3 regions of the Psychrosphaera haliotis genome follow, and region 3 is predicted to be linked to each of the others. Evidence: predicted binding sites of a transcription regulator. Region 3 holds the regulator's gene; each other region holds the start of a gene.
The links. The regulator LexA, encoded in region 3, represses DNA repair genes until DNA is damaged. The targets are predictions, from matches to a motif close to TACTGTATNNNNATACAGTA.
Positions count from the first base shown of each region.

Region 1: ABD009_RS00595 (SulA-like leucine-rich domain-containing protein) is a predicted target of LexA. The motif match lies at 1,747-1,766, and genes of this name have one in related genera.
Region 2: ABD009_RS08570 (YebG family protein) is a predicted target of LexA. The motif match lies at 4,740-4,759, and genes of this name have one in related genera.

Region 1 is NZ_BAAAFQ010000001.1:139,416-149,313, forward strand. Features, by position in the region: gene ppsA (phosphoenolpyruvate synthase) at 1-798, shown strand, start outside; gene ABD009_RS00590 (YchJ family protein) at 848-1,297, opposite strand; gene ABD009_RS00595 (SulA-like leucine-rich domain-containing protein) at 1,336-1,737, opposite strand; gene ABD009_RS00600 (EAL domain-containing protein) at 1,845-4,394, shown strand; gene ABD009_RS00605 (substrate-binding periplasmic protein) at 4,412-5,155, opposite strand; gene ABD009_RS00610 (DMT family transporter) at 5,246-6,127, shown strand; tRNA gene ABD009_RS00615 (tRNA-Val) at 6,129-6,205, opposite strand; gene ABD009_RS00620 (riboflavin synthase subunit alpha) at 6,409-7,044, shown strand; gene ABD009_RS00625 (CPXCG motif-containing cysteine-rich protein) at 7,092-7,292, opposite strand; gene ABD009_RS00630 (pteridine reductase) at 7,308-8,057, opposite strand; gene thrS (threonine--tRNA ligase) at 8,311-9,898, shown strand, end outside.
Region 2 is NZ_BAAAFQ010000006.1:63,034-72,931, reverse strand. Features, by position in the region: gene ABD009_RS08605 (UDP-2,3-diacylglucosamine diphosphatase) at 1-196, opposite strand, end outside; gene ABD009_RS08600 (peptidylprolyl isomerase) at 232-723, opposite strand; gene ABD009_RS08595 (SDR family oxidoreductase) at 845-1,507, opposite strand; gene ylqF (ribosome biogenesis GTPase YlqF) at 1,699-2,628, shown strand; gene ABD009_RS08585 (acyl-CoA thioesterase) at 2,660-3,067, shown strand; gene ABD009_RS08580 (4a-hydroxytetrahydrobiopterin dehydratase) at 3,099-3,404, shown strand; gene ABD009_RS08575 (DUF445 domain-containing protein) at 3,495-4,202, opposite strand; gene ABD009_RS08570 (YebG family protein) at 4,273-4,695, opposite strand; gene serA (phosphoglycerate dehydrogenase) at 4,843-6,072, opposite strand; gene rpiA (ribose-5-phosphate isomerase RpiA) at 6,143-6,796, opposite strand; gene ABD009_RS08555 (5-formyltetrahydrofolate cyclo-ligase) at 6,815-7,390, opposite strand; gene ABD009_RS08550 (DUF3108 domain-containing protein) at 7,399-8,148, opposite strand; gene purN (phosphoribosylglycinamide formyltransferase) at 8,138-8,791, opposite strand; gene purM (phosphoribosylformylglycinamidine cyclo-ligase) at 8,795-9,838, opposite strand.
Region 3 is NZ_BAAAFQ010000010.1:155,808-165,705, forward strand. Features, by position in the region: gene ABD009_RS12850 (DUF3450 domain-containing protein) at 1-126, shown strand, start outside; gene ABD009_RS12855 (MotA/TolQ/ExbB proton channel family protein) at 162-1,574, shown strand; gene ABD009_RS12860 (MotA/TolQ/ExbB proton channel family protein) at 1,599-2,126, shown strand; gene ABD009_RS12865 (ExbD/TolR family protein) at 2,155-2,565, shown strand; gene ABD009_RS12870 (energy transducer TonB) at 2,577-3,188, shown strand; gene ABD009_RS12875 (tetratricopeptide repeat protein) at 3,204-4,496, shown strand; gene ABD009_RS12880 (BLUF domain-containing protein) at 4,588-5,007, shown strand; gene lexA (transcriptional repressor LexA) at 5,040-5,657, opposite strand; gene plsB (glycerol-3-phosphate 1-O-acyltransferase PlsB) at 5,801-8,236, shown strand; gene tesB (acyl-CoA thioesterase II) at 8,324-9,196, opposite strand; gene ABD009_RS12900 (potassium channel family protein) at 9,205-9,898, opposite strand, start outside.

The DNA of each region.
Region 1 (9,898 bases), on a different contig from region 3:
GATGTGCAACCAACTGACGTTAAAGATGAAATCGACGAATTGATTGCGGGTTATGATTCACCAGTTGAGTTTTACATCAACAAATTAAAAGAAGGCATTGCCACTTTAGCAGCCGCTTTTTATCCTCAAAAAGTTATCGTTCGTATGTCTGATTTTAAATCAAACGAATACGCTAATTTAGTTGGCGGTGAGCAGTACGAACCAGACGAAGAAAACCCAATGATTGGCTATCGAGGAGCTTCTCGATATATCTCTGACAGCTTCCGTGATTGTTTTGCTCTTGAGTGTGAAGCATTGAAGCGTGTTCGTAATGAAATGGGCCTAACAAATGTAGAAGTAATGATCCCATTTGTAAGAACCGTTGGTGAAGCAAAACAAGTTGCTGAGTTACTAGACGAACATGGCTTAAAGCGTGGTGAAAATGGCCTTAGAGTTATTATGATGTGCGAGTTGCCATCTAATGCATTGTTGGCTGACCAATTCCTAGAGTACTTTGATGGGTTTTCAATTGGTTCAAACGATTTAACACAGCTGACGTTAGGTTTAGACCGTGATTCAGGTTTAATTGCACACTTATTTGATGAGCGTAATGAAGCCGTTAAAGCTTTATTATCTATGGCGATTAGAGCAGCGAAAAAGGCCGGTAAATACGTAGGTATTTGTGGTCAAGGGCCTTCAGATCATGAAGACTTTGCAAACTGGTTAGTAGAAGAGGGTATTGACTCTGTTTCTTTAAACCCAGATACAGTATTAGAAACATGGTTGTATTTAGCGGAACAAGAACAAAAACGTTCTTAACCCAATAGTACAAGACTCACCTTAGTAAAAGTCAGCCATGTGCTGGCTTTTATTTTGAGTGACACTTTTTAAATTTTTTACCTGAACCGCATGGGCATTGTTCATTGCGTTCTATTTTGATGATTGGCGTATCAAACAGCTCTCCACTATCGTATTTCCAATGTTCATCTTCTATTACAAAATATGATTGTTCATGTATTTGTTGTAAATAACCGTCTGCAATAAAATCCGCTTTAAACTCTACAGTAGTGTCTGTAGCTTCAACAATTGTAAGACCTATAAAGTGACAACTCATACACGCTGCTTCTAGATCTTGTTCAGTTAACTCTAACTTTAGTTTGTTAGAACTTGTTTGGTATAAATAATCACTAGCGCCAGTAGCAAATGCAACATAACGAGAGCGCATTAATTGCAACGGGTTATCCGCTTTACGCTTGGCAGAGATAATATCCTGACAAGGGCAGGAGATTTCTTTAGATTTACACAAACAGGATGACAATATTTAACGCCTTATAATTGAGTAGTAACAACCCCAAATTAATGAGCTTGCAGTGCGCCCTCAATGTTATCAGATTTTATAGCGTGAATCGCTACTTCCGAATCGGCCCCTTTTAAATAGATTGATTTTTGCTGTTCTGGAGATAGTGCGTCTTCCCAAAAGATTATAGCTGAGCAATTGTGATGTTTAATTGCTTCGCTCGCAGTAAAAAATACGTCTTGGCAATGTTTCTTTTGAAAAACAATTACCTTATTAACATCTATACTATTGCGAGTTAAAAACTCTTTTGTTGGGCGACCATCAGGGGCAATAAGTAAAATCCAACCGGCTTGGGTACTATATAACTTTAGTAAAGGTATTAGCCCAATGTCACTTTTAGTAATATTATTCAAAGGGTTAAACTGATATTCTGTTTTTTCGTTTATAAGATTATTAAGCATTTTCAAAACCACTGGATAAATGAACAGTGGTTGTAATTTAGTTGGTTTTTTATACCACTGCAAGTTTTTTATTCATTTAATGTAATAAAATTTTATAGGACTTAGTTTTGAAGAGTTTCAACAAATATTTATTAACGATTATATTTTTATCACCTATTGTCGCGTTTTTAATAACGACGACTCAATCGTTTAATAAACTTGATAGTTTGCAAATAGGAGACAGTGAGTTAACAACTTCTATTACTAAGTCTTATTATGTAGATGAGGGACAAGGGGCGTTTTTAGATCAACAACTTAAAGAGTTAAGCTTATTCGATTTACCTTACAAGGACTTTACTGGCACCTTAAATTGGGGATTTGACAATAGAACGTTTTATTACAAATACGAAATAGAAAACCTATCAAAAGAGGCAAGAAGCTATGTTGTCCATTTTGACAATCCTACAATAGATAGGTTAAGCGTTTTTGAGGTGACCAACGTACAAAATGTATTACTGGCAGAGTTTGGTGATACCGCTAAAAATGTAAGTCAGAGTAATAAAGCCATGCCATCCGTTATAGTTGGAGTTCCTTCTGGGCAAACTAAAACACTGGTTTTTGTATCCAAAACGACAGGCGCTGCTTTTTTACCTGTACTTATTTTCCTATCCGACAGCTTCTCAGAGTATCAACAGTTCATATATTTAATTTGGGGAGCGTTTATCGGTATTTCCGTACTTATGTCGCTTTACAATTTAATCCTTTTTGCTGGTGCCAATGAACGAATATATTTGTATTACATTGGGTACGTGTGTTTTTTCCTTGTGCAGCTTGGTGCATTGCATGGTTTTAACGCTTATATAATTGGTGGTGAGTTAAATCAATGGTTATCAAAAAACATAAATGTTCTCAGTTGTTTTGTCAGTTTTTTCTCGGTTAAATTGGCATTACGATTTTTAAAGCTAGATCACCTAAAGGATTATATATGGGTGAAAGTAGCAAATATCTATAGTTACACCTTGGCGTTTTTTGCTTTTGTATTCATTTTTTTAGAAGAGTCTACGGCAGCTTCTATATTTTTCTTCTTGTTAATTGCTGCTTATACAATCGCAATTGCGTTGATGCTTTATAAATTTAAAGAGCGTATTAAGTGGACTAAGTACTATATTATTTCGTGGGTGCCGCTATTTGTTGGTGCTGGTTTAGGCTCCTTAATGTTTGCGGGCGTGTCAGAGTATAGTTTTTGGAATCGTCACGCTTCACTAATGGGCGTGCTAACCGAAATGGTTTTAATATCTATGGCTTTGGCGGAGCGATTAAGGAACAGTGAAGCAGAACGTCTATATCAAGCATCCCATGAACCTTACTACAAGTTACCAAATGTAAACTTATTGGAGCAGAAAGGGCTCGAGCTAAGCACAAATAATACAAACTTTGATTTTTCTATCGTTTCTGTGTCTATCAACAACTATGAATCATTAGAATCGTACATTCCAAAAGATAGACTAAAGGAAGTTGTTTATAAATTCTTAACCGATATCGAACAAAGGTTAAGTTTAGATCTACAGCTAGTGGATTTTGACTCCGATTCTTATTTGCCAAATGTGGCCATGCTAAATGACGGCGTGTTTAGCTTTTTAGTCTCAAGTAGTGACCAAATGCTTTTGAGTAGTGCCCTAAAAAAAGTGTCAGAGCGTCAGCCTATAAAAATGGAAATACCAGAGTTACCCCTACAGTTAAACTTCGTTGTTGGTGCCTCATCATTTATTGATAGTCCCTACGGAGTAACTGACGTTATTTATAAGGCGCAGTTAGCTGTTGAACAAGCTAAGGAATTAAACAAAAACGTATGGATATTTAGTCAATCGGAACCAGAAGCTAATAATAGAAAATTTAGAATGGCCAGCGATATCAAGTTGGCAATGCGAAGTGGAGAAATGTTTGTTAAGTATCAACCTCAGTTTGATATTGATAGTGGTGAGATAGTTACTTTTGAAGCGTTACTAAGATGGAGACATCCCGAATTAGGAGATTTAAACCCTTTAGAAGTAATAACTGTTGCAGAAGACACAGGGCTCATTGAAGAAGTTACTATTTGGCTAATAGAAGCTTCATGCCGTAACTTCTCACGTTTTTACAGCGCTGAGAAAAACAGTGAGCTTTGTATTGCTATTAATATGTCGACACAGGTTATTCTATCGCCTTCTTTCTCGCAACGGGTCATGGATATTATTGAAACCCATAAACTTAAAGCGAGTCAGTTTTTACTGGAAATTACAGAAAGGTCATTCAAGTCTGATTCGCAACAATTAGAACATAAAATTCGAAAGCTAAGGGCTTTGGGTTTTAAAATTGCTATTGACGATTTTGGTACAGGCTCAGCATCATTAACATATCTCAATAAAGGAATATTTAACGCCTTAAAAATTCCAAAAAAATTCATTCAATCTATGCCTGGGAATGAGCGCAGCCAAAGCATTGTTAGATCTTGTATATCTTTGGCAAACCAACTAGAGATGGATGTCGTTGCTGAAGGTGTAGAACGAGAGATTGAACTGGATTTATTGAAAACGATGGATTGTAAAAGTGCACAGGGATTTTTGTTGTCCTATCCGCTTACCGTAGAGGAAATAGAAGATCAAATTGAAAAAGGCTGGAAGTTAAACGGAGTTGATTAATTATCGGTAATATTAGTTCAATCAATTGGTAATTTTAGATTAGTGAACTCTTCTTTAAGTTGCTTAATTATAGAGGGGTCTGTTCCTAAACTGGCAGCTAAATAAAACTCTTCAGATAGCTCCTTGAAGGTATAAATCGTTTTGAAATCTGATGATTCACATCCGGTTTTTTTACAATAATACTGAACGATATGACGATTAGCAGGAATAGCATCAATCCTGTGTCTTTCTAACATTTTCATAGTAGAAACGGAACTAACGATCTCTACTAACTCTCGTTCAAATTCAAATCCATTCTTGCTTAAAAAGTTAGCTACGGCGTCCTGGCGCTTAACCCCAATTTGAATATTCGACAAGTCTTCTAAATCGTCTACTGGTTTAATATCGGCGTCTTTAAGTGAAATGAGCCGCGTAGTAACGTGTGCAACTTTACCAATCCAGATAAATTTATCTTCTCTTTCAGGTGTTCTTATTAGAGAGAAGATTAACGTATTGGGCTGATTTAATGCAATTTCATAAGCTCTAGCCCATGGCATTACGTCAACTTTACTAGTGGGTAATACTATATCAATAAGCTCAGAGACTTCTTTTCCTACTGAGCCTCCAATTAAATCATTATTGCGACTAATTTGATAAGGCGGAAAATGATCGGTCACTATTCGAATGAACCCGTCGTTGGATTTTGCCGGCACCTGAAGGCTAAAAACAATTAGTAGTGACAACAATAAACTTGAAGCATTAGACAAAATAGTGGAATCCATAAAAATAACTATCTTTAATTAATAGCGCGTGATCGTTATTCTTGCAAAAAATAGGTAGTGCATAAGCTATTAACGTAATCAGGAAAACTATTGAAAAATCAATTTCGAGCTCTTCAATTTGCCATTGTGGCCGTTTTGCTTTGGTCAACGGTAGCCACCGCATTTAAAATTTCATTGGCTGGCATGACGCCAATACAGCTTTTATCAGTAGCCAGTATTTCTTCGTTTATTGCTTTATTCTCTGTTGTAATTTTTACTGGGCGTATCGTTACTTTTAAAATAACACTGAGGAAAAAGTGGAAGTCCTTTGTCTTCTTTTCCTTATTAAACCCAGTTGCATACTACTTAGTATTGTTCTCCGCTTATGATCGATTACCTGCTTCTCAAGCACAATCGTTAAATTACACTTGGGCCATTGCACTTACTGTTTTGAGTGCCGTTTTTTTGGGGCAGACGATTAGAAGGCGAGATTGGGTTGCTTGTTTCCTAGGCTATTTTGGGGTTTTTATTATAGCGACGAGTGGCAACATATTTAACTTAGAGTTTGAAGATTCTCTTGGCGTAGGTCTTGCGCTACTATCTACTTTTTTATGGGCAACGTACTGGATTTTGAATACAAAAATGAAAGCGGATCCTATCGTATCAGTGTGTTTGTGTTTCTTTTTTGGTTCGTTGTGGTTGTTACCCGGCGCAATTTACTTTGGTGGCTTTAGCGGAATCACGCAATCTGCTCTGTTTGGCGCAGTTTATGTTGGCTTGTTTGAAATGGGGATAACGTTTGTGTTTTGGTTAATGGCAATGCGTTACGCCACCAATACGTCATTAATTAGTAACCTAATCTTTGTATCGCCATTCATATCATTACTACTTTTGCACTTTGTTATTGGCGAAGAGATATTCGCATCAACAATAATTGGTTTGGCAGTCATCATTTTAGGCTTGTTGGTACAGAATCTGAACTATAGAAAGTGATTGGTACAACCGAGTGGATTCGAACCACCGACCCCCACCATGTCAAGGTGGTGCTCTAACCAGCTGAGCTACGGTTGTATAACACGAGTATCGCGAAGAGGTTGTATGCTAAACAACGGGCTTTTAAAGTGCAAGCCGTTTTATCATAATTTTGATTCAACTGATTAATTTCCCAACAAAACCTGAACTTAAGGCCTCTATCGTAAGTATTCTAGAGAAAGGTGTTGGGCTCATTGGCCAATTTTTTATATAGTAGCGGTTCTAAAGTTGAGGGCTAATTAATGTTTACAGGTATTGTGCAAACAAAAGCAACGGTTATCGGTATTACCGGTCACGACGCATTTAAGACAATTTGCTTGTCGGTAGGAAATGAATATTTAGAAAGACTTACAATAGGGGCGAGTATCGCAATTAACGGTGTTTGCCTAACTGTAACTAAGTTTGAAAGCCGGTTGTCTGACGTGGTTGGGCAAGTGTTTTTTGATGTAATTGATGAAACGCTCGATGTAACTAACTTGAAGTCTATAAAGCAGGGCGACCAAGTTAACTTTGAACGAAGTGTTACTTTTGGTACTGAAATTGGTGGTCATATTGTATCTGGCCATATTCACGCTACGGCGATTTTAGAAAAGGTTGAGCGAAGCCCTGATAATGTAAAAATGACGTTAACTATTGACCCACAATGGATGAAGTACATTCTTCACAAAGGGTTTGTTGGCATTAACGGCTGTAGCCTAACAGTTGGCGATGTTAGCTCAGATAGTTTTGCACTGCACCTCATTCCAGAGACGTTGCAAATTACCAACTTGGGTAATTACGAAGAGGGCGATCAGTTAAATATTGAAGTTGATCAACAAACATATACAACGGTTCAAACAGTTGAGCGTTACTTAAAATCACAAAGTCGTTTTAACTAGTCACTTTACCTAGTCGATTTAATTAGTGAAGCTGTAACCGTTTTTGACTAGTAGATTTGTTCGTCATCGGCATCTACTTTCAATTCTACCTTTTGCCTCAGTTCGTCAATGTGGGTATTTAAGTGAATTGCGTTGCAACAAGCCGAACAGTCTTCGTAGTAGTCTTGATCACCATTTGACATATCAAATTGAAAACTAACGTGGTGCCCACAGTGTGGGCATTCTATGGTTTTAGAAAATGTATCCATAAGCCTTCCTCAATATTAGGCTTTACTTCCCCCATTTATGCTTCTGCCGCCATCCACTGCCAAAATCTGTCCTGTTACATACGTAGCTTTGCTCATATACAAAATAGCTTCCGCTATATCTTCGGGAGAACCTAACCTAGCTAAACCTATCTCACTGAGAACTTGTTTTTTGTCTTGTTCCGATAGGTCGTTTTCGTGCCAAAGTATCGCACCTGGTGCAATACCATTTACTCTAATATTAGGCGCTAATTCTCGAGAAAGCGATTTTGTTAGCATGACTAATCCTGCTTTAGCCATACAGTAAACTGGATAATCCTTTAACGGACGATCAGCATGTATATCTACCATATTGACAACATTACCTTTATTTTTGGTTAATTCAGGTAATAGGTTTTTAATTAAGAAAAAGGGCGCTTTAAGATTAGTACCCATTAAGTCGTCCCAAACGTCTTCATTTACATCGTTTACGGGGGTTGGGTAAAATGAAGATGCATTATTTACTAACATATCAATACGACCAAATGCGGCCGTCGCACCATCGGCTAAAGACTGAAGCTCGTCTAATTTAGTAATATCTGCTTTGACACGTTTTGCAGAGTTTGAGCGAATCGCATTTAGTTCTGAAACAAATGCATCAGCTTCGTCGGTAGAGTGGTTACAATGGACAACAATGTTATAGCCATTTTGATGTAAAAGAGTCGCGGTTTGTTTACCGATTCTTTTTGCAGCTCCAGTTACTAAAACCGTAGGAGAGGTGGTTTTCATTTGTCTTTCCAACTATAAAATTTAAAAATAATGAGGCTAGTACGTAATAAATCTAAAATAAGCCTAAATATATTCGTTATTGCGCTTACGTTGCTTGAGATCTAGCTTAAGATAAAATAACATTCGCTTCAGACAAATGTCGAATTCTCGGCCCAGTTTAAATGGATTGTAACCGTTTAACACGCCAAAACTTTAAAATTTATACTGTATATGCGACGCATTGTAGGCGCCGCCACTGTACTAAGGAAATAAAATGCCTGTTATTACTCTTCCTGACGGTAGTCAACGCTCGTTTGATAATGCTGTTTCTGTTCTTGATGTTGCTGGTGACATTGGCCCTGGTTTAGCAAAAGCGACCATAGCTGGTGTTGTTGATGGCAACCGCGTTGATGCAAAAGACCTAATTACCGAAGATGCTAAATTGCAAATCATCACTGCCAAAGACGATGATGGATTAGAAATTATTCGTCACTCTTGTGCGCACTTATTAGGACATGCGATTAAGCAATTGTTCCCAGATGTAAAAATGGCAATTGGTCCTACTATTGATAACGGCTTTTATTATGATGTAGACCTAGATCACTCTTTGTCTCAAGACGATATTGCTGCTATTGAAAAGCGTATGCTTGAATTAGCAAAAACGAATTATGAAGTTGTTAAGAAAACCGTTTCTTGGCAAGAAGCTCGTGACGCTTTTGAAGCGCGTGGCGAGACTTACAAATTACAAATCTTAGATGAAAATATTGATAAGTCTGACAAACCAGGTTTATATCATCACGAAGAATATATCGACATGTGTCGTGGTCCTCACGTTCCAAATATGAAGTTTTGCCAACACTTTAAACTGATGAAAGTGGCTGGTGCATATTGGCGCGGTAACTCTGATAACAAAATGTTACAGCGTGTTTACGGCACAGCATGGGCAGACAAAAAACAACTTAAAGGTTATTTAAAGCGTTTGGAAGAAGCAGAGAAGCGTGATCACCGTAAAATTGGTAAAGCGTTAGATTTATTCCATTGGCAAGAAGAGGCGCCAGGCATGGTATTTTGGCATAACGATGGTTACGCTATTTATACTGAACTAGAGCGCTTTATACGTCGCAAGTTAACTGAATATAACTACGACGAAGTTAAAGGTCCATTAATGATGGATAGAAGCTTGTGGGAAAAATCAGGTCACTGGGACAAATACGCAGACAACATGTTTACGACAAGTTCTGAAAACCGTGAATATGCTATAAAGCCAATGAACTGCCCAGGCCACGTTCAAATATTTAACCAAGGCTTAAAGTCCTACCGTGACTTGCCATTACGTATGGCCGAGTTTGGCTGTTGTCACCGTAATGAGCCATCTGGTGCATTACACGGTTTAATGCGTGTTCGTGGCTTTACTCAAGACGACGCCCATATTTTCTGTACTGAAGAACAAATTCAAGAAGAAGTTATTGGCTGTATTCAAATGGTTTTTGATACTTATAAAACGTTTGGTTTTGAAAATGTGTCAATTAAACTTTCTACGCGTCCAGAACAGCGCGTAGGCAGCGATGAAATTTGGGACAAAGCAGAAAAAGCATTGGCTGATGCGTTAGATGCAAATGAATTAGAGTATGACTTGCAGCCTGGTGAAGGTGCATTCTATGGTCCTAAAATTGAATTCACATTACATGACTGTTTAGGTCGTGCTTGGCAATGTGGTACGGTTCAAGTTGATTTCTCTATGCCAGGTCGTTTAGGTGCAACTTACGTTGGTGAAGACAACGAACGTAAAACACCAGTTATGATCCACAGAGCAATCTTAGGTTCGTTAGAACGATTTATTGGTATTTTGATTGAAGAGTACG
Region 2 (9,898 bases), on a different contig from region 3:
GTTTTATAGCTTGGCTAATCGATAAATTAAAAGCACTCTTGTCATCGTCACCCACCCAAGTCTCAAAAAGATCTCCTAAAATGTACAAGGCATCATGTTGACCTGAGTTACTTTCCAAAAATGAAAAGAAACATTGAGTAATATCTGGACGAGACGGACATAAATGTAAATCCGCGATAACAAGAGTACTAGACATAATAATTTAGTTAGCTAAGCCGTTAAGCTACGCTATTAAGCAACCGTTGCTTTTTCAATGATGATGTCTTCACGAGGAACGTCTTGGTGCATACCGTAACGGCCTGTAGATACAGCAGAGATCTTATCAACCACGTCCATACCTTCAACAACTTTAGCAAAAACACAGTATCCCCAACCTTGAGAGCTTTCGCTTGTGAAGTTAAGGAAACCGTTGTCAGCACTGTTGATGAAAAACTGAGAAGACGCTGAATGCGGGTCCATCGTTCTTGCCATTGCTAATGTACCGCGGTCGTTTTTAACACCGTTGTTTGCTTCGTTTTGAATAGGAGCGTTGCCGTCTTTTTCTTCCATACCAGGTTCCATGCCGCCGCCTTGAACCATGAAGCCAGGAATAACACGGTGAAAAATAGTACCGTCATAAAAACCTGATTTAACATAATTTAAAAAGTTTTCTGTTGTCACTGGCGCTTCTTCAGTGAAAAGTTCGATTTTGATTTCGCCAAAATTAGTAGTTAAAACAACCATGTTGAATCCTATAGTGTAGTTAAATAAGAAGGCAGTGATTACACTGCCCATTTGCCGCGCATTGTATCGAATTTTTGACCTGAAGACCTTAAATTATTCATACCAGTCTTTAGGACAAGGTTTACCAAGGCAGTTGTTCGCCATTGCTGTGCCAAAACCCGCCAGTATTTTCTAAGTTGAGCTCATCAATACGCGCCAATAAACCTTCCGCAGCTTCTTCTGGTGTTATATGACCGCCAAAGTTAACCATACGAGTTTGCACATAACCAGGGTGTAATAGAGCAACGGCAATACCATCGTCTTTTAAATCTAATGATAGTGACTTACCAAAGGCGTTAAGTGCGGCTTTTGATGCCCTGTAGCCATAACGTCCGCCGGACTCATTATCGGCAATAGAACCCATTCGGCTGGTAATTAATGCTACTTTACTACCTTCAGACATGTTTGGTAGTAAGGCTTCAGTCACCATTAACGGTGCCAATGTGTTTATTTCAAACTGATCACGAATAGAGTCATAGTCAATTTCACCTAGCTTTTCATCTTGCAAAAGGCCAGCGTTGTTAATCAATAAGTCAATTTTTGTATCGCCGAGTATTTTTTTAACTTGCTTTAGGTGCTCTGGCTCAGTCACATCTATGCCACTAATAACCATACCTGCGATAGCTTCAAGTTCGTCCGAGTCTGAACGACAAACGCCAATAATCTCCCAACCCTGCTGAGATAGTTGGGTTGCCATTGCTAAACCAATTCCACGATTTGCACCAGTAATCACTGCTGTTTTCATAATATGTCCTTTAACAAGTTAAATTGAACTGCATAATTTTAAAATTACTGTTAATTGTGGGTGCTCTGTCCTTGTTTTTCAACGAGGTAACTCAAATTAAGGCAGTGAAAAAATAAGTCGTTTATACTAACTTCGCAAACGGGTAGAATATGCGCCCGATATTAAGACACAATTATTTAACGGAGTTGCTCGTGGCAATAAACTGGTTCCCTGGACACATGCATAAAGCTCGCAAAGAAATTGCAGAGATCATGCCTCAGGTAGACGTAATTATCGAAATTCTAGATGCCCGAATTCCGTTTTCGAGTGAAAACCCTTTAGTGCCTGCATTACGTGGCGACACACCGGTACTTAAAGTTCTCAATAAATCAGATTTAGCAGATCCTGCGCAAACTGAAATTTGGTTACAACACTTTAAAGCTCAGCGTGGCATCGATGCCATTGCAGTTACCCAACATGATCCGAAGTCTGTTAAAGACTTACTTAACGTTATCTCAGATATGGTGCCGCACAGAGTAAGTCAAGATAAGCTACTTAGAGCATTAATCTGCGGTATCCCTAATGTTGGCAAATCAACCACAATTAATATATTGGCTGATCGAATCATTGCTAAAACAGGTAATGAAGCCGGTGTCACTAAAGCTCAGCAACGTATACGTTTAGATAACAATATAGTTTTACATGATACTCCTGGGTTCTTGTGGCCAAAACTAGAGCCAGAAGATTGTGGTTACCGACTGGCTATTACTGGCGGTATAAAAGACACAGTGACGGAAAAAGAAGACATTGCTTATTACGCCGTTGAGTACTTGCTAGAACATTACCCAGAGTTGCTGGTGGAACGTTATCAATTAAAAGACTTACCAGATCAGCCTATCGACGTGATGGATGCGATTGCTCGCCAAAGGGCATGTATAAGAAAAGGTGGCATAGCCGACTTATACAAGGTGTCAGAAATAATACTGAATGAATACCGTTCAGGCACGCTTGGCCGTATTACTTTAGAAACAGTTGAACAAGCTGAAGAAGCAAAAGTCATTATTGCTGAGAAAGAAGCCGAACGAGCTGCTAAAGCGGAAGAAGAAGACGGTAAGAAAAAGAAACGCCGTCGCAGAAAGTAATTTGTAAATACAGGGTAGTAAAGGAAGCAACATGAACAAAACAAGTTTAATTAAAGTACGCGGGTTTCACTTAGACATTTATCAGCATGTGAATAATGCTCGTTACCTAGAGTTTTTAGAAGAAGCTCGTTGGCAGTATCTAGAAGACAGCGGCGACATTGAGTACTTTACTTCTCTAGGTTATGCCTGGGCTATTGTGAATATCAATATTAACTATCGCGCTAGTGCTTATATGGGCGACACATTAGAGCTAACGACTGCGTTGTCGAAGATCGGCAATAAAAGTGCAGTGTTCCATCAAGTGATCACCAAAGCAGGCACTGACAAAGTTGTAGTAGATGCAGACATTACGTTTGTTGTGATGGATCAAAAAACTGGTAAAGCAGTAGAAATCACAGGCGACCTTTTAGAAAGAATGAAGTTACATACTCAAGACTAAAATTATAATTATAGAGTGAAAGGGGATTTTTATGGCGGCTGTAAAATTAACAAATGAGCAGTTAGAGCAAGAATTAACAGATATCAATGCGCCATTAGAAGCTGAAAAGCAATGGCAAATTGTTGATGGCAAGCTACATAAAGAGTTTGTATTTAAAAACTTTATTCAAGCTTTTGGTTTTATGACTCAAGTCGCTATTCACGCTGAGAAGTTAATTCACCACCCTGAATGGTCAAACGTTTGGAACAAAGTGGTAATTGACTTAGTCACTCACGATGTAGACGGCATTAGTGATTTAGATATTAAAATGATCAAGCGCATGGAGAAGCTTGTTTAAGTTGATAGCTTTTTAAACAGTGAACAAATTGCAAAAAAGCCCGAGTATATGATGCCCTGGCTTTTTTTGAATACGGTAACTTTAATACGGCTACAGCCCAGCAAAAAAGGCCACTAAGCCTATAGCACCGCCAAATACACCACCCCAAACAACTAACCAGCCTAGGTGACTTTTAATCATCTCTTGAACTAAGTCTTTAACCATTTTAGGTGTCAGCTCGTTTAGGCGTTGTTGAACAATGTTATCTACTTTTGTTCTAATATCTTCAACATTCGCAGAGCTACTAAGCTGTGATTTTAACTTTTCAGAAAACTCATCAGACGCCGCTATTTCTGAAATAGACTGTTTAAGGTTTTCTTCAAATGGGGCTTTTAATGGTGCTAATGCGTCAGTGCCACCAAACATGCTTAACATGCCACCAAAAGAGCTTTGTTGGATAGTCTGAACTAGGGAATCAAAGGCCGATGACATATCTGTCTCTTTGATTAGAGGCTCTAAATCAAAATGGTGAGCGTCGCCTGTTGGTTCAGTTAGAAATTTGTCTAAATTTTCTTGAGTAAAAAACTGAGACATAATTAGGTGGTGAATAGCAGACTTAAATTCTACAAACTTTAATTGAACAATACCGGTCCCATATAAACCCGGTACCTTTTCAAATAGCATGTGAACGGCAATCCAGTTAGTTAATGCGCCAGATAACGCAAACAACGACATATAAAAAAGCCAATCAATATTGAGGCCAAACCCTGCAATACAGCCTAGTGCCGCAATAACATTAGTAACCAAACTCTTGTTCAAAATAATTCTCCTATAAAAGTGACGCGTCATTATATGACAAGTCACCGTTATATGGATAAATTAAATGACTTCAAGCGGCATCATCTTTTTCAATAACAAAATCGACCAAATTGTCCTCTGATTCGTCTGAGTGAGATTCGGACTGCAACTCACTCTTCAGCTTTTTTGAGTCACCAGCTTCATCAACTAAATCAGTTTGGTTTTCAGCATTAGCGCTTGCTTTAGGCTTTGGCTTTTTTGCTGCTGGTTTCTTTTTAGCTTGAAGGGCGATAAGCACCTCTTCACGTTGTTTAGCTAAGTAGATACTTAGTTCTTCGGCTTGTTGATCGTCAACTTTTACACCGCTTTGCTGCAATAGTTCAAACATGTCATCTGCCATGTCTAACATTTTGTCATATTCATCAGCAGCACGTTTGTCGGTAAAAGTCATGACGTCTTGTTCCTTATTGCTTTTGTCGGTTCGTATAACGACATACCTAGTTTCAACAGCCATTGCTATCTCCTGTAAATCTAGCCTATGGAAAATTAATAATCACTTACTGTTTAAATATACAGTAAAGATTCGATCTGTAAAGTATAAAAATAAAAAAAGCCAATAGACGTCTATTGGCTCGTTTAAATATCAAGGACAAATTTAAAATCAATGAAGCAATCTAGTCTTCACTGTGCCTTCAATAAGCTTTAATTCGTCAAATGCGGTATTACTGTCATCGGTTTCGACATCAATGACCACATAACCAATTTTTTCATCGGTTTGTAAATACTGTGCAGCAATGTTGATATTGTGTTTAGCAAAAGCTTCATTGATCTTAGTTAACACACCAGGTTGGTTTTTATGAATATGTAATATTCGGCTGCGACCCGTGTGCTCTGGAAGTGAAACCTCAGGTACATTTACTGCGCTCAGTGTTGAGCCGTTGTCTGAGTATTTTGCTAATTTTCCAGCCACTTCAATGCCAATGTTTTCTTGTGCTTCTTGAGTCGAACCACCCACATGAGGCGTAAGTATTACGTTATCTAAACCTCTTAACGGTGAGATAAACTCTTCATCATTGGATTTTGGCTCAACAGGGAAAACATCAATAGCCGCGCCGCCAATATGCTTGCTTTTTAATGCGTCGGTTAACGCATTTAAATCAACAACCGTTCCGCGAGAGGCATTTATTAATATTGCGCCTTGCTTCATTTTGCTAAGTTGTTTTTCACCCATCATATTTTGCGTTGATGCGGTTTCAGGTACATGCAAACTAATGACGTCAGAAGTACTAAGTAGCTTGTCTAAGCTGGCTACTTGGCTAGCGTTCCCTAAGGTTAGTTTATTTTCTATGTCAAAGAACTGAACGCGCATGCCAATGTTTTCAGCCATGATGCCTAATTGCGTACCAATATGACCATAACCAATGATACCTAGTGTTTTGCCTCGAGCTTCAAAAGAGCCAATAGCCGACTTTTGCCAAACGCCTCGATGAGCATTTGCGCTTTTTTCAGGTATGCCACGAATAAGAAGTAGTATTTCACCAAGCACTAACTCGGCCACTGAGCGAGTATTGGAAAAAGGGGCGTTAAATACCGCGATGCCTTTTTCTTTCGCCGCAACCAAGTCAACTTGATTGGTCCCAATGCAAAAGCAACCCACAGCAATGAGTTTTTTCGCATGCTTAAGTACGTTGGCATTTAAGTTTGTACGAGAACGAATACCAATGAAGTGAACATCTTTAATTTTTTCAATTAACTCGTTTTCAGGCAATGACGTTTTTAGTGTTTCAATATTGTCATATCCCTGCGCTTTTAACGTTTCGACAGAGCTAGGGTGAAGACCTTCTAACAACAAAATTTTGATTTTATGCTTGGCCAGCGAAATATTTTCCATTCTAGGAATCCAATTTTTAGAGGTTCAAATTACAGTTGATGCGCTTTAATTAGAATTAATACTCTATTTTTTAGCGTTTCTCAACCCCATTCTTCCCACCGATAACTACATGGTCTGCGCCTCGATGTGCGAACAGGCCGTTAGTGACCACACCAACGATGTTATTAAGTTGTTCTTCTAGTTTTCTAGGCTCAGCAATTTTCATATCAAAAACATCAAGAATGACGTTGCCGTTATCCGTAACAACACCTTCTCGGTAGACTGGGCTGCCACCTAGTTTTACTATTTCACGGGCAACATAGCTGCGGGCCATTGGAATAACTTCAACGGGTAATGGAAACTCACCTAAATGTCGAACCAACTTAGACTCATCAACAATACAGACGAACTTTTTAGCAACCGCTGCAACAATTTTTTCACGAGTTAAGGCTGCGCCACCACCTTTAATCATGGCATTATCAGCATTAATTTCATCAGCGCCATCAACATACAAATCAAAATCAGCAACGTTATTTAAATCAAACACTTCTATACCGTGTTGTTTTAAGCGCTCAGTTGACGCTTCAGAACTAGATACTGCACCAATAATGTTGTGTTTTATTGTTGCTAGCCCGTCAATAAAGTAATTAACGGTAGAGCCCGTACCAACTCCAACAACGGTATCTGCTTTTACATAATCTAAAGCAGCAAGCGCTGCGGCTTTTTTCATTTCATCTTGATTCATGGCGTTCTCGTTATTGTTTTATATTCTAATAATTCGGGTGGGTGTCACTATCATGTCAATGGGGATGTCCCATTGCTCACTATTTAAATGCTCAACTTCTTGGCAGTCATGGGCAAGCCCAATTAAGGTTGGCTTTCTCGATAGCTGGTTTATATTTGCTAATGTTCTGTCGTAATATCCGCCGCCCATTCCAAGTCTATTGCCATTAGTATCAAAGGCAACTAATGGCATAAAAATGATGTCGATATTGGATAAATGAGCGGTAGTCAGCGCATTCGGAGCTGGTTCAGTAATACCGTATTTGTTTGTTGTCCAATTGGTTTGTCTATTTACGTATTGGAAATTTAAGTAACCAGAACAAAAGGAGTGTAGTACTGGAAATAGTAGTGGCGTGCTTAATTCTCGCAAGTGCTCAATGAGCGGTGCTGTATTTACTTCACCGTCATTGGCTAAGTACAACGCGATAGATTGCTCTGACTGAATAAGCTTTAAAGCATTATTCTTTAAAAGTTCAGCAGCCTCAGTTTGTTGTTCCGCAGTCAACAGATTACGGCGTTTTCGAATAGAGGCTCGTAATTGTTGACGGCTTTCCATCTTTACCTCTACTCAACAACAGTAAAGCTTTTGATAACTAAGTCGTACTGCTCTACGCCTTTTTTCATTCGCCATAGTCTGGCCAGCGTAAAGTTTAACTCTGGAATAAACCAGGCGTGCTGCGCATAAAACTTCTTGTCTTCATATACGCGTGCCACTTTAATTGCCTTAAAGCGACCAAAACCAGTACTAATCAATTCTTCGCCGATAACTTCAAACATGTATTCACGCAGCTTGCCGCTATTAGAAACAACCGTATAGTTGAATGTTGACTTGTTGTTTATTAGATCAAGCTGAATTTGAGCATGTAAAGACATCTCATCTTGCCACCCTTGCTGCCACTCATCAGGGGCTGCGTCTTTTTTAGCTTTAGGGTTAACAATTAATGATTGGTCTGAGTTAAAGGAGATCTTAACTTCTTCGTCACTGCCTGTACCTGAGCGGTCGAACGTATACAAGTTAGGAGTGATGTTTTCCCCGTCACTAACGGTAAACACGCTAACTTCCTTTCGTTTGTCAGAAAAAATGAGCCATTTTAGCTCACTTTTCAAAGACAAAGAATATTGGTTGTCTGTAATCTTCTTTAGAGCTCTCTCACCTTGGCCTAGCTTATCGCCCTGACGATACATATCGTAAATGGCACTAAAAGGTTTAATGGCATCATTTGCTTTTTCGATTGTTGCAGAGGCTCCAAATGAGCCAATAGCAAAAACACTTAACAAAATAGAGAAGACAGCAGTACGACCTTTATTCATCATTTGCATAACCTTGTTCTGGTAAAAGAGAGTTGTCTAGATATACGCCATCTGATTGTAAACGCAATCTTTTTTCACACAACCACTTTACCACTAGTGGATATATTAAATGTTCTTGAACATGAACTCTATCCGCAAGGGAGTCTGCGTCATCGTCACCAAATACTGGTACTTTCGCTTGCAGAATCACTGGTCCACCATCAAGTTGTTCATTTACAAAATGAACACTACAACCATGCTCTTCATCACCTGCATCTAGTGCTCGTTGATGAGTGTTTAACCCTTGATATTTAGGCAGAAGAGAAGGGTGGATATTGATTAACTTCCCTTCAAACTGCTCTACAAAGTCAGCGGTTAAAATTCTCATGAAGCCTGCTAATACAACAACATCAGGGTTTAACGCCGCAATTGAAGATGCAAGAACTTGATCATACTGTTCTCTTGTTTCATAGTTTTTATGATCAATAACCTGAGCATGAATGTTATGTTCATTTGCTCGCTCTAAGCCAAATACATCAGGTCGATTAGAAATAACGCCAACCACGGAGCCTGGAATTCTTCCAGACTCAGTAGCATCGATAATGGCTTGTAGATTAGAACCATTGCCGGAAATTAATACGACAATTTTTGCGTTGTTAGCACTCACTTATTAAGCCTTAATAATTTCTACTTGCTCTTCAGATGCATCTGCATCTTTGATTTCACCAATATGCCATGCGTTTTCGCCAGCATCTTTTAAAATAGCTAAGCTGCGGTCAAGATCTTCAGCTGCAACCGCAATCACCATGCCTACGCCGCAGTTAAATGTGCGGTACATTTCATGGCGCTCAATATTGCCATTCTCTTGCAACCAGTTAAATACTTCTGGCCACTGCCATGACGCTTCGTTTACAACTGCTTTAGTTGCTTCAGGAAGTACTCGTGGAATGTTCTCCCAGAAACCACCGCCAGTAATATGTGATAAAGCATGGACATCAACTTGCTTTAATAGTTCCAATACAGGCTTAACGTAAATTTGAGTTGGAGCCATTAAGTGGTCAGCTAAAGGCTTGCCATGGAAGTCTGCGGTAAGATCCGCGCCTGAAACTTCAATCACTTTTCTCACTAATGAGTAGCCGTTTGAATGCGGGCCAGAAGAGCCAAGAGCTATAAGTTGATCGCCGTCTTTAACTTTTGTGCCGTCGATAACTTTAGACTTTTCAACAACACCAACACAAAAACCAGCCATGTCATAGTCGTCGCCTTCGTACATACCAGGCATTTCAGCAGTTTCACCACCGATTAATGAACAACCTGATAATTCACAACCATCAGCAATGCCACTAACTACATCAGCTGCAACGTCTACGTTAAGTTTACCGGTAGCATAATAGTCTAAGAAAAATAGTGGTTCTGCACCTTGAACAATAAGATCGTTAACGCACATAGCAACAAGATCAATACCAACGGTATCGTGCTTCTTTAGATCAATCGCTAATCTTAACTTTGTACCAACACCGTCAGTACCAGCAACTAAAAGCGGTTCTTTATAGCCCGTTGGAAGTTGGCATAGTGCGCCAAATCCACCTAGTCCGCCCATAACTTCTGGACGTCGAGTGCGTTTAACAGCACCTTTAATTCGTTCTACTAGGGCATTACCTGCATCTATGTCTACACCAGCGTCTTTGTAGCTTAAAGATTGATTGTTGCTCAATGTCATATCCTCAAAAGTGGGGTGGTTGTGGCTCGTGAATCAAATTTTAACGTAAATAGG
Region 3 (9,898 bases):
AACGAAGCAAAAAACTGGCAACCAGCTGAAGATGAGTTTCGTATGCACATCACAAAAGGCCTAAGAATGGCTAAAAAACAACTAGCTCCTGATTTATTGGTGATGCCAATAAAAGCAGCGCCATAACCACATAGTAAAATTAGAAAGGTTTATACAAAATGATTAACTTATTTAAACCAACTTTGTTGGCTATATTAGGCGCCGGATTAGCCTTTTCAGTAAGTGCTCAAGCTGCACCAGCGGCTTTAAATTTAGATCAACTATTACAACAACTTGAGAAAGGTAAGCTAAATCAAACTCAAGAAAACAAAAACCGCGAAGCGCGCTTTAATGCAGAAAAAGAAGCGCAAACTGGTTTACTAAATCAAGCAAATAAAGAGAAAAGCGATGCATTAGCATTGTCTGAAAAGCTTGAAACAGAATTTGAACAAAATGAATTTAAGCTGGCTGATGTTTCTGAAGCTCTGAATAAACGCATGGGCTCTCTTAAAGAGTTGTTTGGTGTGTTACAGCAAGTGTCTGGTGATACTGCAGGGAAACTAAAGAGCTCTAACGTTTCTGCTCAATTCCCAGGTAGAGATGTATTTTTTGAAGAGCTAGCTCAAAGCATGGGTGGCTCTTCAAAGCTAGCCTCTATTGAGCAAATTGAACAAGTATGGTTTGAACTTCAAAAAGAAATGACAGAACAAGGCAAAGTGGTTCGCTTTGAAACGGATGTTGTTGAAGCTGGCGGCGCTAAAGTATCTAAAGAGGTGGTTCGTATTGGTGCTTTTGCTCTTGTTGCTGACGGTAAATACCTCACGGTTTCACCAACAACAGGTACAGTTGCAGAGCTTGTTCGCCAACCAACAGGACGCTTTACTGATACTGCAGCTGAACTGCAATCTTCAAACAACGAAGTCGTTCCTTTTGCACTAGACCCTACCGGTGGTTCAATACTAAACCTTTTAGTTCAAGCGCCTAGCACTAAAGAACGTGTAGACCAAGGCGGTACCGTTGGTTATATCATTATTGGTATTGGTTTAATCGCTTTCTTAATTGCATTTGAGCGTTTTGTGTCACTTAGCCTAATCAGCGCAAAGGTTAAACGCCAAATGAAAACCGATACACCTAAAGATGACAATCCACTGGGCCGTATCTTAAAAGTTAAAGATCAATATCCGCATGTTTCATTCGATACCTTAGAGCTTAAATTGAGCGAAGCTATTCTGCGCGAGATGCCAAAGATCACTCGTAATCTTACCTTGGTAAAAATCGTTTCAGTTATTGCTCCGTTGTTAGGTCTACTAGGTACAGTAACCGGCATGATTAAAACATTCCAAGCAATCACTTTGTTTGGTACTGGCGACCCGAAATTAATGGCTGGCGGTATCTCAACAGCGCTTATGACTACTGTACTCGGCCTTGTTGTTGCTATCCCAACGGTTGTTTTGTCTACCATGTTGAATACGCGCAGTAAAAGTATCTTGTTTGTACTACAAGAACAGAGTGCCGGCATTATTGCTGAGCGTTCTGAAAAGCAATCTAACGCTGAGTCTAAACCGTCTACTTCATCGACGAGTGACAAACTGTAACGTATCGCAACCAAGGAGTGCACTGTGTTGTTTTTCACAGAGACCTTAGAAGCAATTAGAGAGTTTATGGACACGGGTGGCGTTGTTCTCAGCGCTATCGCAGCAATGATTTTTGTGATGTGGTTGTTAATTTTAGAGCGCGTTTTATACACGCTTAGCGGTTACAAACAATATCAAGGCGAATTAGTTCGTCGCTGGAAAACTCGAAGCGAAAGAGACTCATGGAATGCTGAGCAAATTAGACAAGCTTACATTGCCAGAGCAAAACAAAAATTAACGGTTAACTTGCCACTCATAGCAACGTTAGTTGCACTATGTCCACTAATGGGCTTGCTAGGCACGGTAACCGGAATGATTGAAGTATTTGATGTAATGGCGATTAGTGGCAGCGGCAACGCACGCTCAATGGCAAGTGGCGTATCAAAGGCCACGATTCCAACAATGGCTGGCATGGTTGGAGCATTATCAGGGGTCTTTGCTAACACATGGGTGCAACGCAAAACCAAACGTGAAATTGAACTATTAGAAGACCATTTGCCGATGGACCATTAAGGGTCCAGGCATTTGTTAGGAGAGTAAAATGAGAGCGCCATTAGCCAACTTAATGCAAGAAGAAGAACAAGAGAATATTGATTTAACACCTATGCTAGATGTTGTTTTTATCATGTTGATTTTCTTCATTGTTACCGCGTCTTTTGTAAAAGAAGCCGGTATTGACGTTAACCGACCTGAAGCCGCAACAGCTGTGAAGAAAGAAAGAGCCAGTATTTTGGTCGCCATTTCTGACAAAGGTGAAATTTGGATTAACAAACGACAAGTGGATGTTCGTGCTGTTCAAGCAAACATTGAGCGCCTAAAAGCGGAAAACCCACAAGGTTCTGTGGTGATTCAAGCGGATAAGAAGGCCACAACCGAAACGTTAATTAAGGTTATGGATGCCTCTAGAGCTGCGGGCGCATATGACGTCTCTATCGCGGCATTAGAAAGCTAGGAAAAGGTATTATGTTCATTCGTTTATTAACAGCCGTTGTGATTGCAGGAATTATTACAACCGCTTTATTTTACGGTATGCAGGCGCTTATTAAGTCTGGTGATTCGGCTATCACCGACCCAGCACAAGGCAGCGTTTTGGACTTTATTCGATTAAAGCCTGAAGAAACCGTACAAAAGAAAGATCGTAAACCGAAAAAGCCACCTCAACCGCAAGAGCCACCACCACCAATGGAGCAGCCTCAAATGTCTCCTGATATTGCCGATGCGGGCGACGCTGGTTTTGATTTTAGCGCAGATGTTGGTGGCGACATGGCTTTACAAAGTGGATTAGCACTTGAGTCAGGTGACGGTGAATATTTACCAATTGTCAAAGTATCGCCTGTATACCCTCGCAGAGCTTTACAGCGCGGTATTGAAGGCTACGTTATTGTTGAATTTGTGGTTGATAAAACCGGCGCAGTTAAGTCACCTACAGTGATAGAAGCAAACCCAGAGGGCTTGTTCAATAGAGCGGCTTTAGACGCAGCCCTTAAGTTTAAATATAAGCCTCGTGTAGTAAATGGCGAAGCAACAGAAGTAAGTGGCGTACAAAACCGCATTACTTTTGAAATTAACGGATAATTCGGAGCAGATACTGTGAAAACACTTATTACGTCCTCTCTCATCGCGACTAGTTTGCTTTTAGGCAGCTCATTTGTTGGTGTTGTACCTAATGTTGATTTTGCCAAAGCGCACGCCGAGCAAAAGCGAAAACGCACACCATCATTGAACTCACGAGTATATAGTCAGTTAGCAAGGGCACAACAACTTGCTGATGGTGGTGACGTCAAAGGTGGATTAGAGGTATTGGACTCAGTAAAAGCTAAATCCGGCAGTTTGAATAGCTACGAAACCGCTATGATGTATAACTTTTACGGGTTTATCTATTACAACGCAGAACAAATGACCGAGGCAATGGCAGCTTTTGAACAAGTTGTCGCGCAAGATCCAATTCCAGAGTCATTAGAAAAAAGTACGCTATTCTCGTTAGCACAACTTGCCATGGCCAACGAAGAGTACTCTAAAACCATCTCATTTTTAGAACGATGGGAAAGCATTAACGAAGGTGACATCCCTGTTAAGAACAATGTACTTAAAGCGCAGGCAAGTTATCAAGGCAAAGATTATCAAAACGCAGCTCAATATATTGACCTGGCATTAGCTGAAGCAAAAGAACAGGAAGTTGAGCCAAAAGAAAACTGGTTTGTGCTGCAACGTGCAGCATATTTCGAATTAAAACAGCCGAAAAAAGTAGCCTCAATTTTAGAAGAAATGGTACGCCGTTTTAACAAGCCTGAATATTGGGTACAGTTGGCTGGGATGTATGGTGAGATTGGCGCTGAAGACAAGCAACTGGCGGTATTAGAAGCTGCGTATCAGCAGGGCTATATTTCTAAGCAATCGGACTTTAGAAATCTTGCTCAAATATATTACTTCAACGGCCTTCCATATAAAGCGGCATCAGTAATGGAGCAGGGTATTAATCAAAAAGTACTTACAAAGAACGTTAAAAACGTTAAGTTTTTATCGCAAGCGTGGATAACCGCAAAAGAACTCGACAAGGCAGTTGAGACGTTGGAAGTACTTTCTACATTAGAAAATAATGGCACTGCCCACCAGCAAATAGCGGAAATCAGACTTCAACAGGGTAAATACAAAGATGTGATCGAAGCTGCATTTGAGGCTGAAAAGCGTGGTGATTTGCCAAATCCTGGTAATTTGTATCTAGCTTTAGGTATGGCGCACTTTAACTTAAAAGAGTTTGAAGCTGCCATTGAAGCATTGAACATGGCCAGTGAATACAAAAACGTACAACGAATGGCAACGCAATGGTTAAAGTTTGTTGAGAAAGAAAAATCAACAATGGAACAACTGGCCTTCAATTACTAGCCCTAAAAACTGGTAATTTACCAAGCGTTACTCACTAAAATTTCATTCTAACCTATACTGAATATTTAATTTTTCAGTATAGGTTTTATCTATGTCACTCCATCAACTTGTTTATATTAGCCGTGCTACTCAGCCTTTTTCCAATGAAGAGTTAACTGACTTATTAGTGAACGCTAAGAACAATAACTCAAGCCAAGATATTACCGGCAATTTGATTTACAACGGTGGAATGTTTTTACAGGTACTGGAAGGTGATAAAAAAAGTGTTCAGGCACTTTATGACAAAATAGCGCTAGACAGCAGGCACACTAAAGTACGAAATATCTATTTTGAGCCAGCTGAATATAGACTGTTTAGCCGCTGGTCTATGAATATGGTGAATTTAGAATGCGATAAGCCTAAAAACATTCAAACCATTAAAGACATTATTGATGCCATTGATGAAGATAAGCTTGTGGACGGCATGTCACCGCCCGTGAAGCTTTTAAAAGAGTTTTCGACGATTCGTTAATGCAAACAAAGAAAAGCCGACTTGGATATTCGTTACATTAACGATGAATTACGAATAACGCCTACCGCTAAACCTTCAATAGCAAAGTCTTGGTAGTTTAGGTCTACATTAATTGGTGAGAACTCAGGGTTTTCAGCATGCAATATAACCTTGCTACCTTTACGCTCAAGTCTTTTAACCGTAACGTCTTCTTCAACTCTTGCAACTACAACCTGACCATCTCTGGCGGTTTGAGTTTTATGAACAGCTAATAAATCGCCGTCTAAAATACCAATATCCTTCATACTTTCACCTTCAACTTTCAACAAAAAGTCGGCCATTGGTGAAAACATAGCTGGATCAATATTTACATGACGGTCAACGTGCTCCATTGCTAATATTGGCGAGCCGGCTGCAACTTTACCAACAAGCGGTAAACCTGGATCGTCGTTAGCGACTTCTTCTGTTAGACGAATGCCTCTAGAGGTGCCAGGTAACATTTCTATGAAACCTTTTTTAGCCAGTGCTTTTAAGTGATCTTCAGCGGCATTAGCCGACCTAAAGCCCAACGTTTTAGCAATTTCAGCTCGAGTTGGTGGCATACCTGTTGAGGTAATTGAATCTCTAATTAGATCTAATATTTCTGATTGTCTAGCAGTAAGTGGTCGCATCATCTGTTTTTCCATACAGTAACATAACTGTCAGTATATACAGGCATCGAGGTTGTGCAACATAAAATTTAATAAGAATGATGGGTTTTTAGCTAACCTTTGTTAAAATCCCCTGCTGCATTCATTTTTGTATTAAGGTTTTTATGTCCATTTTAAATGTTTTAATGTATTGGTTAACTCGTCCTTTCATTCGCACTCAACTAGTTACTGACGAGAAAAATAGCGAAAGCGGTATAGATTCGTCTAAGCCAATTTCCTACGTATTGATGACAGATTCATACACAGATAAGCTTGCTTTAAAGCAAGCGGCCAAGCGTCTTAACTTACCATCACCTTTTGGCTCTATTGATTTAGACAGCGACTCAGTTAAAAGAACGATTGGTGTTAAGCCGGTAGATTCTATCTTTTTGAACAAAGACCATCACGCTAAAAAAACCGTAAAAACGGGCCAAGCGATGCTGGAATTAGTAGAGCGTACGGGCAAAGATATACAGTTTGTACCGGTTATGATTTGCTGGGGTCGTAACCCAGGTGTCGAAAAAGACACAAATCGAAAAACTCGCTTGATGGACATCATCACACAAACTTTACAAGCATCTCCGTTTCGTAAGTTCATGATTGTATTGCTTTATGGTCGCAGCAGTTTTATCAGAATTAGTAAGCCCGTTTCATTGCAAAAAATGGTTAATGACTATGGCCCATCTGAAGAAACAGCACACAAGTTAGTGCGTGTTGCTCGTATTCATTTTGAACGCCAACGCATAGTTGCAACTGGCCCTAAAGTGATGGAACGTCAGGCTTTTTTCAATAGTATGCTAGCCAGCCCCGCACTTAAAAAAGCGCTTCACGAAGAAATGGAATCTAAAGATATTTCCTTAGAAGAAGCAAAAGCAAACGCTAAAAAGCTTCTTGAAGAAATTGCAGGCGACTACAACGAAAACTACATTCGAATGGGCTCTCGTATCCTGACTTGGGTATGGAACAAAATTTATAACGGTATTCGTGTTCACAATGCTGATAAGTTAAGAGACTTAGCACAAAAAGGTCATGAGATTGTTTATGTGCCCTGCCATCGCAGCCACATGGATTATCTATTGCTAACCTACGTTATTTATCACGAAGGCTTAGTGCCGCCACATATTGCTGCCGGCATTAATTTAAACTTCTGGCCTGCAGGTCCTGTATTCCGTAAAGCCGGTGCATTTTTCTTACGCCGAAGCTTCAAAGGCAACAAGCTGTATTCTGCAGTATTTCGTGAGTACCTTTCGCAGTTGTTCATTAAAGGTTACCCAGTTAAGTATTACACCGAAGGTGGCCGTTCTAGAACGGGTAGATTGTTATCACCTAAAACTGGCATGTTAGCCATGACGATACAGTCAATGCTTCGTGGTGTAGATCGCCCAATTACCCTTGTGCCTGTTTACATTGGTTACGAACATGTAATGGAAGTAAATACCTACCTAAGTGAATTAAAAGGCAAAAGCAAAGAAAGCGAATCCATTTTTGGTATTTTTAAGGCAATCAAGAACCTTAAAAACTATGGCCACGGTGACGTGAACTTTGGCGAGCCAATTAGCCTAAATGAAATAATGAACGAACAAGCTCCAGACTGGCGATCGTTAATTAATCCAGTGGATGTGGTGAAACCAAATTGGTTAACGCCAGTTGTTAATCATACAGCCAATAAAGTTATGGGCTCTATTAATGATGCTGCAGTTTTAAACACCGTTAACTTGTCGGCACTGGCGCTACTAACCTCTGACAGCCATGCTTTACCACGAGTAGAAATGGAAGCGTTGATTGAGTTTTATATTGGCTTACAGACTTCGGTCCCTTATTCAAACTTAGTGAAAACGCCAACAGAGTCAGCCTCTGCCATTATTGATGAAGCCATTTTACTAGAGAAAGTAGACTCTGATAGTGACGAATACGGCACGATTATTAAGCTTGATGACAAAAATGCTATTTTGATGAGTTACTACCGAAACAACGTGGTTCATTTGTTTGCTATTGCCGCTATTGTTGCAGCTGAGTTAACACACTCTAGTAAAACATCGTCAGATAAAATTAAACAAAAAGTGACAAACATTTTACCGCTACTTAAAAACGAAATGTTTATTACCACAGAAGATGTAGACGGTTATGTTGATAAAATAATAGGTTACTTTGCTCAAAACGATATTATTGAAGTAAGCGATGACACCTTGTCTATTCGTAATCGCTCTTCGTTAGGCAGCCTACAATTAAGCCTACTGGCGAAAATAATGAAAGACACATTGCAACGTTATGCATTGGCGTTTAATCGTATACAACAAGTTCACGGCATACAGCGCAGTGAATTAGAAAGCGATTGCTTAAAATTAGCCAAGCGTCTTCTTACTTTGCACGACATCAAAGCGCCAGAGTATTTTGATAAGAAGATCACTTCAAGCTTTGTATCTTGTATTAAAGAACAAAAGTATGTTGAGACGGACGAAGCTGGCTTGATGCACTTAACGGACGCGGGCAAAGCCACCGCTGAAGATATTAACTCTCTGCTAGAGTCAGATATTTTGCAGTCATTGCAATCACTGGGCTAGGTTCAGGTTCAGGTTCAGAAAAACAAAAAAACCTTGTTGAAAAACAAGGTTTCTTTTTAAGAGATCAGTATATACAACCTTGCGATTCTACGTTTTTGGAAACGCCTTGTAGTCTCGAATCACGCCTTCTTGCATTGCCGACGCAACTAACTCACCTTGCTGGTTAAAGAACTGCCCTTTAACCAATCCACGGCCTCCGCTTGCGCTTGTGCTGTCCATATCAAACAATATCCACTCATCCATTCTAAATGGGCGATGGAACCACATAGAGTGGTCAAGCGTCGCCACTTGCATGTCTCTTAGAATGTGGCTGCGGCCATGTGGAAATAATGCCGTTGGTAAAAAGTTAAAATCCGATGCATATGCTAATAAATAACGGTGGATACGCTCATCATCAGGAAGACTACCATTCGACTTTATCCACACTTGGCGACGACCTGGCATTTTTTCAGGTGCGAAAGGGTCATTCACTTGTACGTGACGAATTTCTATTGGTTTTTCACCGGCAATAATAGAACGCAACGTGCCCGGTATTTTATCAATGTTTTCTTGGAAAAATTCATGCTCAGACTTTAAGCCTTCAGGGCCAACAACGTTTGGCATTTCTGGGCTATGCTCGTAACCTACTTCTTCCGTTTGAAACGACGCCGTCATATAAAAAATTGGCTTACCATACTGCAATGCTCTTACACGACGAGTACTAAAAGAGCGACCATCACGAATATTTTCTACGTCATATACAATTGGTTTTTGATCGTCACCAGGGCGCAAAAAATAACTATGGAACGAGTGAACAAAACGGTCTTCAACAGTTTCTTTTGCTGCACTTAGCGCTTGGCCAATAACCTGACCACCAAAAACACGCCCAAAACCTAAGTTTTGACTTTGACCTCGGAACAAACCTTCTTCAATTTTTTCCAATGCCAAATGGCCCAACAAATCTTCTAAAACTTTACTCATTTCAACCCTTATTTAATCACGTACTTGCTTACTGCTTGCCAATTGACTTCATTAGCTATGATGCGTTGTTTGGAAATATAGTGGATGACACACCCTGGTTTGATTACATAATCGTTACCCGGGTTAAGCTTCATTTCCATACCAATTCTATCTTTGGCAACCGCCAACAGAATTGCATCGTGGTTTTGCTTTAAATAATAAAACAACTGCCCAAATTGACTTGATGGCGCACTCTTTGGTATTTCAGTGGAAAACTGAGTAACACCACGAAGTGTAGACATCATTTCTTCTAATAGCTTGCTGCTACCTGGATCTTGCATTGACCTTACTAACATTTCTGCAGTTCTAGACGAGTTTGCTTCAACATTGGTCGTGTAGTTTTTTAGCATTTCTACTTTTTCGTCTTCATCAAAATACGCAGAAATATGACAATCATCAGCAATGATTTTGCTCAACTTTAATGCGGTGGTGAAAGTCATGTCGTCGTTTTCACAGTCCACAATAACTCTATCCGCCTTTTTAGCAGCAATTCGCTCTAGCTCTTCATTATCTGTAAACGAACGTAACCTAGCGAATTCCACCATGCCATTTTCATAAAACGGATGCTCCATCTCTTGTGTTACACACAGCAATATTTTTCGCTGTTGGCGCTTGTCGTCGCCTAAGATGTGTTCGATAATTTTTCCAGTACGGCGTTCATGC